Linked DNA regions of Azoarcus sp. KH32C. The protein of the gene in region 2 binds, or shares a complex with, the protein of the main gene of each other region. Links are inferred from orthologs where the notes say so. Each region holds a gene or a part of one and is shown on either strand. Other genes may lie near its edges.

What was found.
Region 1: the proteins of smc (region 2) and AZKH_RS11075 are in contact, whole or in part, in a crystal structure (PDB 3ZGX), measured with the Bacillus subtilis proteins. The link is inferred for Azoarcus sp. KH32C from one-to-one orthologs.

The regions. Positions count from the first base shown.
Region 1 is NC_020516.1:2,548,864-2,551,781, forward strand. It holds AZKH_RS11075 (ScpA family protein), read left to right. Parts: upstream 1-1,003; coding sequence 1,004-1,834; downstream 1,835-2,918. Other genes in the region: AZKH_RS11070 (tryptophan--tRNA ligase), read left to right, coding at 1-940; scpB (SMC-Scp complex subunit ScpB), read left to right, coding at 1,815-2,408; rluB (23S rRNA pseudouridine(2605) synthase RluB), read left to right, coding at 2,350-2,918. UniProt on the Bacillus subtilis protein: Participates in chromosomal partition during cell division. May act via the formation of a condensin-like complex containing Smc and ScpB that pull DNA away from mid-cell into both cell halves.
Region 2 is NC_020516.1:3,165,012-3,174,099, forward strand. Bases 2,040-6,071 are described here. They hold smc (chromosome segregation protein SMC), read right to left. Parts: upstream 5,765-6,071; coding sequence 2,240-5,764; downstream 2,040-2,239. Other genes in these bases: AZKH_RS13855 (cell division protein ZipA C-terminal FtsZ-binding domain-containing protein), read right to left, coding at 2,040-2,225; dapC (succinyldiaminopimelate transaminase), read left to right, coding at 5,894-6,071. Also shown: NAD-dependent DNA ligase LigA, read right to left, coding at 1-1,134; more of AZKH_RS13855, read right to left, coding at 1,134-2,039; more of dapC, read left to right, coding at 6,072-7,087; dapD (2,3,4,5-tetrahydropyridine-2,6-dicarboxylate N-succinyltransferase), read left to right, coding at 7,105-7,926; AZKH_RS13875 (PilT/PilU family type 4a pilus ATPase), read left to right, coding at 8,008-9,088. UniProt on the Bacillus subtilis protein: Required for chromosome condensation and partitioning.

The sequences.
Region 1 (2,918 bases), 620 kb from region 2 along the record:
GCACGCCGAACTGCACCTGCTGCTGTCGATGATCTCGCCGGTCGGCTGGCTCGAGCGCGTTCCCACATACAAGGACCAGCAGGAAAAGCTCGCGCATAAGGACCTGTCGACCTACGGCTTCCTCGGCTATCCCTTGCTGATGTCTGCCGACATCCTGCTGTATCGAGCGGACAAGGTTCCGGTCGGGGAAGACCAACTGCCCCATGTCGAATTCACCCGCGAGATCGCCCGCCGCTTCAATCACATGTTCGGTCGCGAGCCGGGTTTCGAGGACAAGGCCAAGGAAGCGGTCAAGAAACTCGGCGGGAAGAAGGCCAAGCTGTTCGAAGAACTGCGCAAGCGCTTCCAGCAGGAAGGCGACGCCGCGGCGCTCGAGCAGGGCAGGGTGCTGCTCAAGGAGTCGGGCAGTGTCGGCCATGAGGATTTGGAGCGGCTGTATGGCTACCTCGAAGGCAGCGGCAAGACGATCCTCGTCGAGGCCGGCGCGCTGCTGACCGAGGCCGCTCGCATGCCTGGGCTGGATGGGCAGAAGATGTCCAAGAGTTACGGAAACACCATCTTCCTGCGGGAAGAGCCCGACGTCGTGTCGAAGAAGATCCGGACGATGCAGACCGATCCGGCTCGGGTGCGCCGCACCGACCCGGGTGACCCGGACAAGTGCCCAGTGTGGCAATTCCATCTCATCTATTCCGACGACGATACGCGCAAGTGGGTTCAGCAGGGCTGCCGCAGCGCGGGAATCGGTTGCATCGAGTGCAAGCAGCCTGTGATCGACGGTGTGCTCCGCGAGCAGGTCGCGATGCGCGAGCGCGCCCAGCCCTACATCGAGGATCCGTCGCTCGTGCGCCGCATCGTTGCGCAAGGGTGCGAGCGGGCCAGCGCATTGGCGGAAGAAACGATGCGCGATGTGCGTGAAGCGATGGGCTTGTCGTATCGCTGAGGCGACTTGTCGGGCACCGAGACTCCCCGGTCTGCCCGGCCCGCTCCTCGTGAATAGTGCAAGATGAACCTGCCTCTGGAACTCGCGCCGCTTGAAACGGCAGCGCAGCTCGACGCGGTGGCCCGCCTGTACGGCGAGCCGCTGCTCGAGTTGCCGAAGGATCTGTACATTCCCCCGGACGCCCTCGAAGTCTTTCTCGAGGCGTTCGAGGGGCCGCTCGACCTGCTGCTGTACTTGATCCGCAAGTCCAACCTCAACATCCTCGATATCCCGATGGCGCCGTTGACCTCGCAGTACCTGGTCTACGTCGAGGCAATGCGCCGACACAATCTCGAGCTCGCCGCCGATTACCTCCTCATGGCGGCGACGTTGCTGGAGATCAAGTCGCGTACGCTCTTGCCGCGTCCGCCTCGGGCCGACGAAGACGAGGCCGGGGACCCCCGGGCCGAACTCGTGCGGCGTCTGCTCGAATACGAGCAGATGAAGCAGGCCGGGGCGAGGCTGGATTCGATGCCGCGTGTCGAACGCGATCACGAGTGGGTGAGCATTTTCGTTGCGGAGAAGGTTGTCGAACGGTTGCCCGAAGTCAGCTTGCATGATCTGCAGCTCGCGTGGCTGAAGATCATGAAGAAGGCGCGCCTTAGCCAGCATCACCAGGTCAAGCGCGAAGAGCTGTCGGTGCGCGAGCACATGACGATGATCATGCGCAAGCTCTCGGACGGCGCCTTCGTCGTCTTCGACGCCCTGTTCGATGTGGAGTACGGAGCCGCGGGTCTCGTCGTCAGTTTCCTGGCCGTGCTCGAGCTGGTGAAGGAGAAGCTCGTTCACGTGTCGCAGAACGAGCCGTTTGCGCCGATCTATGTGAAACTCAGCGATGCAGCCACAGACGCCTGACGACTACAAGCGAGTGATCGAAACGGTGCTGCTCGCCGCCCCGTCGCCGCTTCCGGTTGCCGAGCTGCGCAGGCTCTTCGATCCGGATCCCGGCGCCGATCTGATTCGTCGGCTGCTCGACGAACTGCGCGCCGATTGGTCCGATCGCGGCGCGGAACTAATCCAGGTGGCGTCCGGCTGGCGATTCCAGACGCGCCCCGAGTATCAGGTCTTTCTCGATCGCCTCAAGGAGGAGAGGCCGCCGCGGTATTCGCGCGCCGTGCTGGAAACACTAGCGATCATCGCCTATCGTCAGCCGGTCACCCGCGGTGACATCGAGGATATTCGCGGCGTAGCGGTCTCGCCCAATGTATTGAAGACGCTGGAGTCACGAGGCTGGGTGGATATCGTGGGCCATCGCGACACGCCCGGCCGTCCAGCACTCTTTGCCACGACCCGGCGATTTCTCGACGAGCTCGGGCTCAGGAGCCTGACCGAGTTGCCGGCATTAACCGAAATAGAAAGGATCATGGATCTTGTCGACACCAAAGAGATCGAGGAGTCCCCTGCGGCCTCCCCAGAAGAAGAAAGTTGAGCCGGCAGTCGAGGCGAAGGGCGCCCGCCGTCCGCGAATTGACGATCCCGGTCGCGAAGCGCCGGCTACCGAGCGCCCGGCGCGGGGACAGCATGCCGGCCGCGCCGCCCGCGGGCCGGCTTCGTCGGATGTCGGCGCCGAGCCGGAACGACTGCAAAAGGTTCTCGCCCGACTCGGCATCGGCTCGCGTCGAGAGGTCGAGGAATGGATGTCGGCCGGCAAGATCACCGTGAACGACCAGCCCGTCGAGCTCGGTCAGAAAGTGGGGCCCGGTGATCGGGTGAAGCTCAACGGGAAGCTCGTCCCGCTGCGCTTCGGCACCCGCGCGCCGCGCGTCCTGATCTACCACAAGCCGGAAGGTGAAATCGTCTCGCGCGAGGATCCGGAAGGTCGTCCGACGGTGTTCGAACGCCTCCCTTTGCTGCGCAAGGGGCGTTGGATCGCCGTCGGGCGTCTCGATTTCAACACCTCCGGATTGCTGCTGTTCACCAACGACGGCACGCTCGCCAA
Region 2 (9,088 bases):
GATCAGGATCCCCTTGCGCTGGATTTCCTCCTCGTTGTGCAGCGTCGCGTTGGTCACGGTGACGCCGCCGACGAAGACCGGCTTCAACCGTGCGACCGGCGTCAGCGCACCAGTTCGCCCAACCTGCACTTCGATGCCGAGTAGCTCAGTGATTTCTTCCTGAGCCGGATACTTGTGCGCAACGGCCCAACGCGGCTCGCGCGTGACAAAACCGAGCTCGCGCTGCAGATCGAAACGATTGACCTTGTAGACGACGCCATCGATGTCGTAAGGCAGGCTGTCGCGCAATGCGGCGATGCGATCGTGAAATGCCTTGAGTCCTTCGACGCCCTGGGCGAGGACGCGGAGCTCGCACACCGGGAAACCGAATGCCGCGAGCGCATCCAGCAAGCCGGCGTGCGTCCCTGGCATCTTCCAGTCGCCGACTTCGCCCAGGCCGTACGCGAAAAAGGACAAGGGCCGCTTTGCAGCGATTCGCGGATCGAGCTGACGCACGGCGCCGGCCGCGGCGTTGCGCGGATTGACGAAGACCTTCTCGCCCGCCGCGAGCTGACGCGCATTCAGCTTGTCGAACTCGTCGCGCCGCATGTAAATCTCGCCCCGCACCTCGATCACGGCCGGCGCATCGCCTTTGAGACGGAGCGGAATCTGCCGGATCGTGCGCACGTTGTGCGTCACGTCCTCGCCGGTCTCCCCGTCGCCGCGCGTCGCGCCGCTGACCAGGACCCCATCCTCGTAGCGCAGACTGATCGCCAGCCCGTCGAACTTCAGCTCGCCGGCGTACTCCACGGCCGGATCGGTCTCGCCCAGCCCGAGTGCGTTACGCACGCGCGTGTCGAACGCGACGATGCCGCCATTGCTGGTGTCGGTCTCGGTGCGGATCGACAGCATCGGCACCTTGTGGCGGACCGGCCTGAGCTCGGGCATCGGCGCTCCGCCGACGCGACGGGTCGGCGAATCGGGGGTCGCAAGCTCCGGATACTTGGCTTCGAGGGCCTCCAGCTCACGGAACAGCCGGTCATATTCGGCGTCCGGAACGGTCGGCGCATCGAGAACATAATAGGCGTAGTTGTGCGCTTCGAGCTCGCGCCGCAACTGTGCGGCGCGCTCGAACGCTTCAGACGAAGCAAACATCAGTCGGAAAACAGCCGCATCGCCAGCTGCCCGCCCGCCGCCATGCTGCCGCTCGCCATCTGAGCCTGGAAGTGCTGAATCTGGTTGCGGATCATGTTGGCCGCCTCGGGCCCCAGCGGCGAGCGGTTGTCATCGACAACGACCCCTTGCAGCGCGTCCGCCATCTGCGACGCCTGCCGCATCATCCGCTCGAAGGCGAAAACACCGTTCGGAACGCGCGGCACATCGATCAACAGTGTCATGCCGTGCGTCGCGATGTTGCGCATCGTGTCGGCGGCAAAGATGTTCGCCTCCATGTTGCTGAGCGTGAACAGCGTGTTGCCATCCTCGTCGCAGGCATGGAAAGCGCCGTCGTTGCCGATGACGAGCCCGTTCGATTCGGCCAGCGCCCGGATCTTCGTACCGGCGAAGGGCTGTCCGCTGCTCACGATGTTGATGCCGATCTGCACATCGACGCCGGCACAGAAACGGTCGAGCTCAGCCGCATTGCGCAGCGTTTCGCCGCTCGATGGGACTTCCGCCGGCACGGCGAAGAACGCCTCGGCAACACGCTGCACGCCGCCCGAAAAATGCATCAGGTCCGACTCGCTGATCGGCCCGCGCCGATCGACCATCTGCATCGCCGCACAGAACCAATGATAGGCACCGGCGCTGTGCGCATTGAGTTCGCGCCACACGTTCTGCGCATCGTCGAACCCGTACCAGCGCACGGGCTTCGAGATACCCATGAGTTGCTCGCTCTGCGCCGCCCACAGCCGCGGAGCCTCCAGCGGTTCGATCGATTCGATGCGGATGATGCAATCGACGCGCGAATCGACCTGCTCGGGCGGCCTCGGGGTCGCCTTGCGCAAGCCGGGATCTCGCACGGCCGCATGCCCCGACCGTTCCCCGCGCACCACGGAGGGCTCAAGACGCTCGTCGGCGGACGCTCCGCCTTCGTTCGGCTCGAGCAGCACGTCACGATGTTCCGACTTGAATGCGAGCTCGGCCTCGCGCCGATGCTTGCGCTCCTGCCACTTGTTGTAGCCGACGATACTGACGACCGCTGCCACCCCCAGGGCGGCCAGTCCAATCTGCAATTCGCTATCCATCTCGATTCCCGTTGTCAGGCTGCTGCCGGCTCGGCCAGTCGCAGCGCCTCTTCGATATCCACTTCCACTACGCGGGAGACACCTTGCTCCTGCATCGTCACACCAACCAGCTGCTGCGCAATCCCCATCGTGATCTTGCTGTGGCTGATGAAGATGAACTGCGTCTGCAATGACATACGCTTCACCATCTGACCATACCGTTCCGTGTTCGTATCGTCCAGTGGGGCATCCACCTCGTCAAGCATGCAGAACGGCGCGGGATTGAGCTGGAACATCGAAAACACCAGCGCAATCGCCGTCAATGCCTTCTCGCCGCCCGAAAGCAGGTGGATCGACGTATTCTTCTTGCCCGGGGGCTGCGCGACGATCTGGATGCCCGCATCCAGGATCTCGTCGCCAGTGAGCACCAGCCGGGCCTGACCGCCGCCGAACAGCTGCGGAAACAGCGTGCCGAAATGCTGCGAGACGGTATTGTAGGTCTCCTGCAGCTGTTCACGTGTTTCACGGTCTATCTTGCGGATCGCATCCTCCAGGGTTTCGATCGCCTCCATGAGGTCGTCGTACTGGACGTCCAGATAGCCTTTGCGCTCCTGCGCGCTGCGCAACTCGTCCAGCGCCGCGAGATTGACCTGCCCGAGATCGGCAATTTCACGGGCCAGGCGCGCGACTTCGCGCACCAGCGATGTTTCGCGCAGGTCTGCGGTCAGCAGCGGCTCCAGCGCCGTCTCGTCGGCCTGGGCTTCAGTGAGACGCTCCTGGAATTGCGCGCCGGCGAGCTCGGCCGCCTGCACGGCAAGGCGCAGTTCCGCGACTCGCGCGCGGGCAGGCGCGGCCTCCTGTTCGGTGCGCAGCCGCATCTCCTCGGTCTGGCGCAAGGATGCCGCGGCCGCTTCGAGCGCATCGCGGCGTGCAGCCAGCGCGGCCTCGCGTCTTTCCCTCAGCGCGAGCGCTTCCTGCAGCGCGTCGTTGCTGCGCCCGCTGTCGGTCGCCTCCAGTTCGTGCCGGCGAGCAAGCAGTTCGGCCGCAACGCGTTCGAGCTGCTCGCCGGCCAGCTGCAGGTTGCGGGCAACGTCATCCAGCTTCCCGGCGCATTCGCGCTCCGAAAACCGCGCCTCCTGCAATTCGCGCGCCGTCGCCTGCTCCAGCGCCCGCACCTCGCGCAGCACGTTGTCGCGCTCGGCAAGGACTTCGGTCGCGCCGTCGAGGCGCTCGCGCTGAAGATCCGCGAGCTCGGCGGCACGCGCCAGCTCCATCTCGGCCCGCGCCAGATGCTCGCGCTCGGTACTTTCGAGATGCACGAGATCCTCGAGATCGCGCGCAAGCTGGTCGCGTCGCTCTTCGGCACGCTGACGCGCCTGGGTCAGCTTGAGAAGCTCGACCTGTTCCCGATGGACCTCCTGCTGTGCATTCTGTAACTCGCGCCGCAGCGCGTTGCCACGTTCCTGCAGCTCAGCCGCCACGGACTCGGCGCCCAGCATCGTGTCATGAGCGAAGCCGGCCTCTTCCTCCAGAGCGGCGAAGCTCTCCACCAGCATATCGATCTCGCGCTGACGCTCCATCACGCCGTGCGTGCGGCTGTCGGGCGCGTAGTGCACAAGCACATGTCGCGTGAGAATTTGTCCCGAGGGCGCGACGAGCACGACACCGGCCGGGATCTCGTCCCTGCGATCGATCCACGCCACCAGCGAGTCGACCGCCATGCAGCTGTCGAGCCAGTCGGCGACGATGCCCGCGAACCGCGCATCGCCGACACCGACCTTGTCGAGCAGCGCGCATGCGCCATCCAGGACGCGCGGCGCGGCAGAGGACGGCGACCCGGCGAAAACGACCGCCAGAGAACCCGGCGGAGGCTCGTCGAACATCGCACGCGCAGCCTGCGCGACCTCACCCGTCAGTGCGGCCAGCCGTTCCCGCAGCACCGCCTCCACGGCCGTTTCCCAACCCGGCTCAACCCGCAGCTCGCGCCACAAGGGCGGTAGCTCCGCGAGCTTGTGGCGCTTCAGCCAGTCGCCGAGCTGCCCCTGCGACTGGACGCGGTTCTGAAGCTGCACGAGGGCATCGCGGCGCGCCCGCAACTCGGTCAGGCGCCGCTGCATCTGACGTTCGTGCTCGACCGCGGCCTTCAACGCAGCCTGCGCCTCGGGCTGGCGCTGCTGGATTTCGGCGAGCTCGCGCTGCTGCGCCTCGTGCTGGTCCTGCAGCAACTCGAGCCGGGCTTCCTGCTGCGCGACCGCCGCCTCGTCGGGCCCTTCAATGCTCCCGGTCTCGGCGCTGAGACGCCCGCGCCGCTGACTCAAGGCATCCAGCGCCCGCACCGCGCTCGCGCGATTCGCCTCCTCGACACGAAGCTGCTGCTCGGTCTGCGACAGTTCGCGACGCGCCATGGCTACCGTGGCGTCCGCCGCCTGGCGCGCGGACTCGGCGTCGGGGACACGGTCGGCGATCTCCGCGTGCCGTGCCTCAGCCTGCTCCATGCGCATCGCGGCATTGTCCTTCAGCCCGCCCCAGCGATCCCGCTCGCCCAGCGAGGCTTCGCGGCGCGCCTGCCAGTGCCCTTCGTCGGTCACGAGCTGCGCGATACGCGCTTCGAGACGCTTGCGAGCGTCGTCCAGATGCCGCAATTCGGCCTCCAGGCGCGTCACTTCGGCAGAGACGGCAAACAGATCCGTCTGCGCGACGTGCACGGACTCCGACGCATCAAAATGCGCCGTCCGCGCGGTCTCGACGGCCGTCTCCAGCGCCTGCAACCGCGCACTGTCCGACTCCATCTTCGCGGACAGCGTGTTCAGTTCGCCTTCGAGCCGGGCCTGTTCGGCGCGCGCCTCCTTGCGCTTGAGCATCCACAGCAGCTGCTGGCGCTGGATGTGCGCCGCGTTCAGATCGCGGTAGCGCGCTGCGATCTCGGCCTGCACCTCCAGGTGCCCGATCCGCTCGCCGAGCTCGATACGGATGTCGTCGAGGCGCGCCAGGTTGTCCCGCGCATCGGCGAGCCGCCCTTCCGTCTCCCGCCGGCGCTCGCGGTACTTCGTGACCCCGGCCGCCTCCTCGAGAAAGCCGCGAATCTCTTCCGGCCGCGCCTCGATGATGCGCGAGATCATCCCCTGCTCGATGATCGCATACGCGCGCGGCCCGAGCCCGGTGCCGAGGAAGAGGTCGATCACGTCCTTGCGGCGGACCTGGACGTTGTTCAGGAAATAGGTCGACTCCCCACTGCGGTCGAGCACCCGCTTGACCGAAATTTCCGCGTAACGCGACCACTGCCCGGCCGCCTTGCCTTCGGAGTTGTCGAAAACCAGTTCGACGCTCGCGCGCGAAACCGGCTTTCGGGTCGTCGAACCGTTGAAGATAACATCCTGCATCGATTCGCCGCGCAAAGCGCTGGCCCGGCTCTCGCCGAGCACCCAGCGAACCGCATCGATGATATTGGATTTGCCGCAGCCGTTCGGACCCACCACGCCCACCAAGTTTCCTGGTGTCTGCACTGTGGTGGGATCGACAAAGGTCTTGAAACCGGCGAGTTTTAGCTTGGAAAGACGCACGTCAGAGCGAAGGACTGGACCGGTGAAATGCCAACGAAGCGCGACTGCCGCCCCTGCGCGGCCAGTCAAAGCTCAACATGATACCATCGCCCGCTTGACGCCTTTACCTTGCTGCAGAGCCGATAGAACGTGAATCCCAACCTCGCCCGCCTCCAGCCTTACCCCTTCGAGAAACTGCGCGCGCTGTTCGCCGGCATCACACCGCCGGCGGAGCTCAAACCGATCCGCCTTTCGATCGGCGAACCGCAGCACGCCACGCCGGCCTTCATCACGCAGGCCTTGATCGACAACCTCGGCGGGCTCGCGAACTATCCGACGACCCAGGGTAGCGAGGCGATGCGTACCTCGATCGCGCGCTGGCTCGAACGCCGCTACAGACTTCCCGCCATCGACGCAGCGACCCAGGTCCTGCCTGTCAATGGTTCCCGCGAAGCGCTGTTCGCATTCACCCAGTGTGTTGTCGACGGCAGCCGCCCCGGCGCAAAAGTGCTGAGCCCGAACCCGTTCTATCAGATCTACGAAGGCGCGGCCCTGCTCGCCGGCGCCGAACCGGTGTTCATCAACAATCTCGCGGAAAACCGCTTCGGCTCGGATTTCGACGCCGTGCCCGAAAGCGTGTGGCGCGACGTGCAGCTGATCTTCGTCTGCTCGCCCGGCAACCCGACCGGCCACGTGCTCGGGCAAGCCGAGTGGGAAAAGCTCTTCGCGCTCTCCGACCGCTACGGTTTCGTGATCGCCGCCGACGAGTGCTACTCCGAAATCTACTTCGACGAAGACGCGCCGCCGATCGGCGCGCTCGAAGCCGCCCACAAGTGCGGGCGGACCGATTTCCGCAACATCGTCGTGTTCTCCAGTCTCTCGAAGCGCTCCAACGTGCCCGGCATGCGCACCGGCTTCGTCGCCGGCGATGCAGCGATCATGAAATCCTTCCTGCTCTACCGCACCTATCACGGCTGCGCGATGAGCCCGTCGGTGCAGGCCGCCTCGACCGCCGCCTGGAACGACGAAGCGCACGTCATCGAAAACCGCCGCCTGTACCGCGACAAATTCGACCGCGTCACGCCGATCATCGCACGTCACCTGAAGGTCGAGCGTCCGGACGCGGCTTTCTACCTGTGGGCGCAGACGCCGATCTCGGACACCGAGTTCGCCCGCCGCCTGCAGGCTGCATATAATGTGACCGTCCTGCCCGGCAGTTTCCTTGCCCGGGAGGCCAACGGCGTCAATCCGGGCGCCGGTTTCGTACGGATCGCCCTGGTGGCCGAAACGTCCGAATGCCTGGAGGCTGCCGAACGGATCGCAGCCTTCTGCCAAACTCTCTGAACAATCGGAAATTCCCCATGCAAGAACTGCAAAAGATCATCGACGACGCCTTCGAAAACCGCTCCAGCCTGTCGCCCTCGTCGGCGCCGGCCGTCATCCGCGATGCGGTGGCCGAAGTCATCAACGGACTGGACTCCGGCCGCCTGCGCGTCGCCGAGAAGGTCGACGGCAACTGGACCGTCAACCAGTGGATCAAGAAGGCCGTCCTGATCTCCTTCCGCCTGCGCGACAATGAAGTGCAGTCGGCCGGTGCGCTGAACTTCTATGACAAAGTCCCGACGAAGTTCGGCGACTACACGCCCGAGCAGTTCCGCGAAGGCGGCTTCCGCGTCGTGCCGCCGGCCGTCGCACGCAAGGGCAGCTACATCGCGAAGAACGTCGTGCTGATGCCCTCCTACGTCAATATCGGCGCCTATGTCGATGAAGGCACCATGGTCGATACCTGGGCCACCGTTGGCTCCTGCGCCCAGATCGGCAAGAACGTGCACCTGTCGGGCGGCGTCGGCATCGGTGGCGTGCTCGAACCCGTCCAGGCCGGTCCCGTCATCATCGAAGACAACGTCTTCGTCGGCGCGCGCTCCGAAGTCGTCGAAGGCGTGATCATCGAAGAAAACGCCGTGCTGTCGATGGGCGTCTACATCGGCCAAAGCACCAAGATCTACGACCGCGAAACCGGCGAAATTTTCTACGGCCGAGTCCCGTCCGGCGCGGTCGTTGTGCCGGGCAGCTTGCCGTCTGCCGACGGTAAGTACAGCCTGTACTGCGCCGTCATCGTCAAGCGCGTCGACGCCCAGACGCGTGCCAAGACCGGCATCAACGAACTGCTCCGCGGCGCCTAAGACTGCCGCCCCTGCGGGGATGTCTGACATCCCCGCGCCCATGCCAACCGATTCGCAAGGCCACGCCCCGGAGACTCCGCGATGATTTTCGACAAGCTGTTTCAGTTGATGGCCGAAAAGGCCGCGTCGGACATCTTCATCTCAGCCGGCGCCCCGATCCATATCAAGATCCAGGGCATCACGATGCCGATCAACCAGCAGAACATGGACCCGTCCATGATCAAGCGGATGATCTACGAGATGATGACCCCGGAGCAGATCGAAACCTTCGAAACGGAGAAGGAACTCAATCTTTCTTTCGGCCGGCGCGATATGGGCAACTTCCGCGTCAACGTCTTCTGGCAGCGGCACAGCATCGCGATCGTCGTCCGCTACATCCAGGGCGAGATCCCGTCCCTCGACACACTCGGGCTACCGCCAGTGCTCGCTGAGGTCGTCACCGAGAAGCGCGGCCTGCTGCTCGTCGTCGGCGCGACCGGCTCGGGCAAATCGACGACGCTGGCCTCGATGATCGACCACCGGAACCGCAACCGTTCGGGCCACATCCTGACGGTCGAGGACCCGATCGAATACCTCTTCAAGCACCGCAAGTCTGTCGTCAATCAGCGCGAAGTCGGCATCGACACCCTCGGCTGGCACGAAGCGCTGCGCAACGCGATGCGTCAGGCGCCCGACTGCATCCTGATCGGCGAAATCCGCGACCGCGAAACGATGCAGGCGGCGCTCGCCTATTCGCAAACGGGCCACCTCTGCCTCGCGACGCTGCACGCAAACAACGCCTACCATGCGCTGAACCGGATCGTTAACTTCTTCCCGCTCGAGAACCGCTCGCTGCTGTACCTCGACCTCGCGGTCGCGCTGAAGTGCATCATCTCCCAGCGCCTGGTGCGCAAGCCGGACGGCATCCGCACGCCGGCGGTCGAGATCCTGATGAACACGCGTCACGTCTCCGAACTGGTCGAACGCGGCGAGCTCAACGAGGTGAAGGAGGCAATGCAGCAGAGCCTCGCCCCCGGGTCACAGACCTTCGAGCAGGACCTGCACCGCCTGTACCGCGAAGGCATCATCACCTTCGAGGAAGCGCTCGCCAACGCCGATTCGCCGACCAACTTGGCCTGGCTGATCAACAACGCCCAGATCAACAACGAGGCTGCCGCTTCGG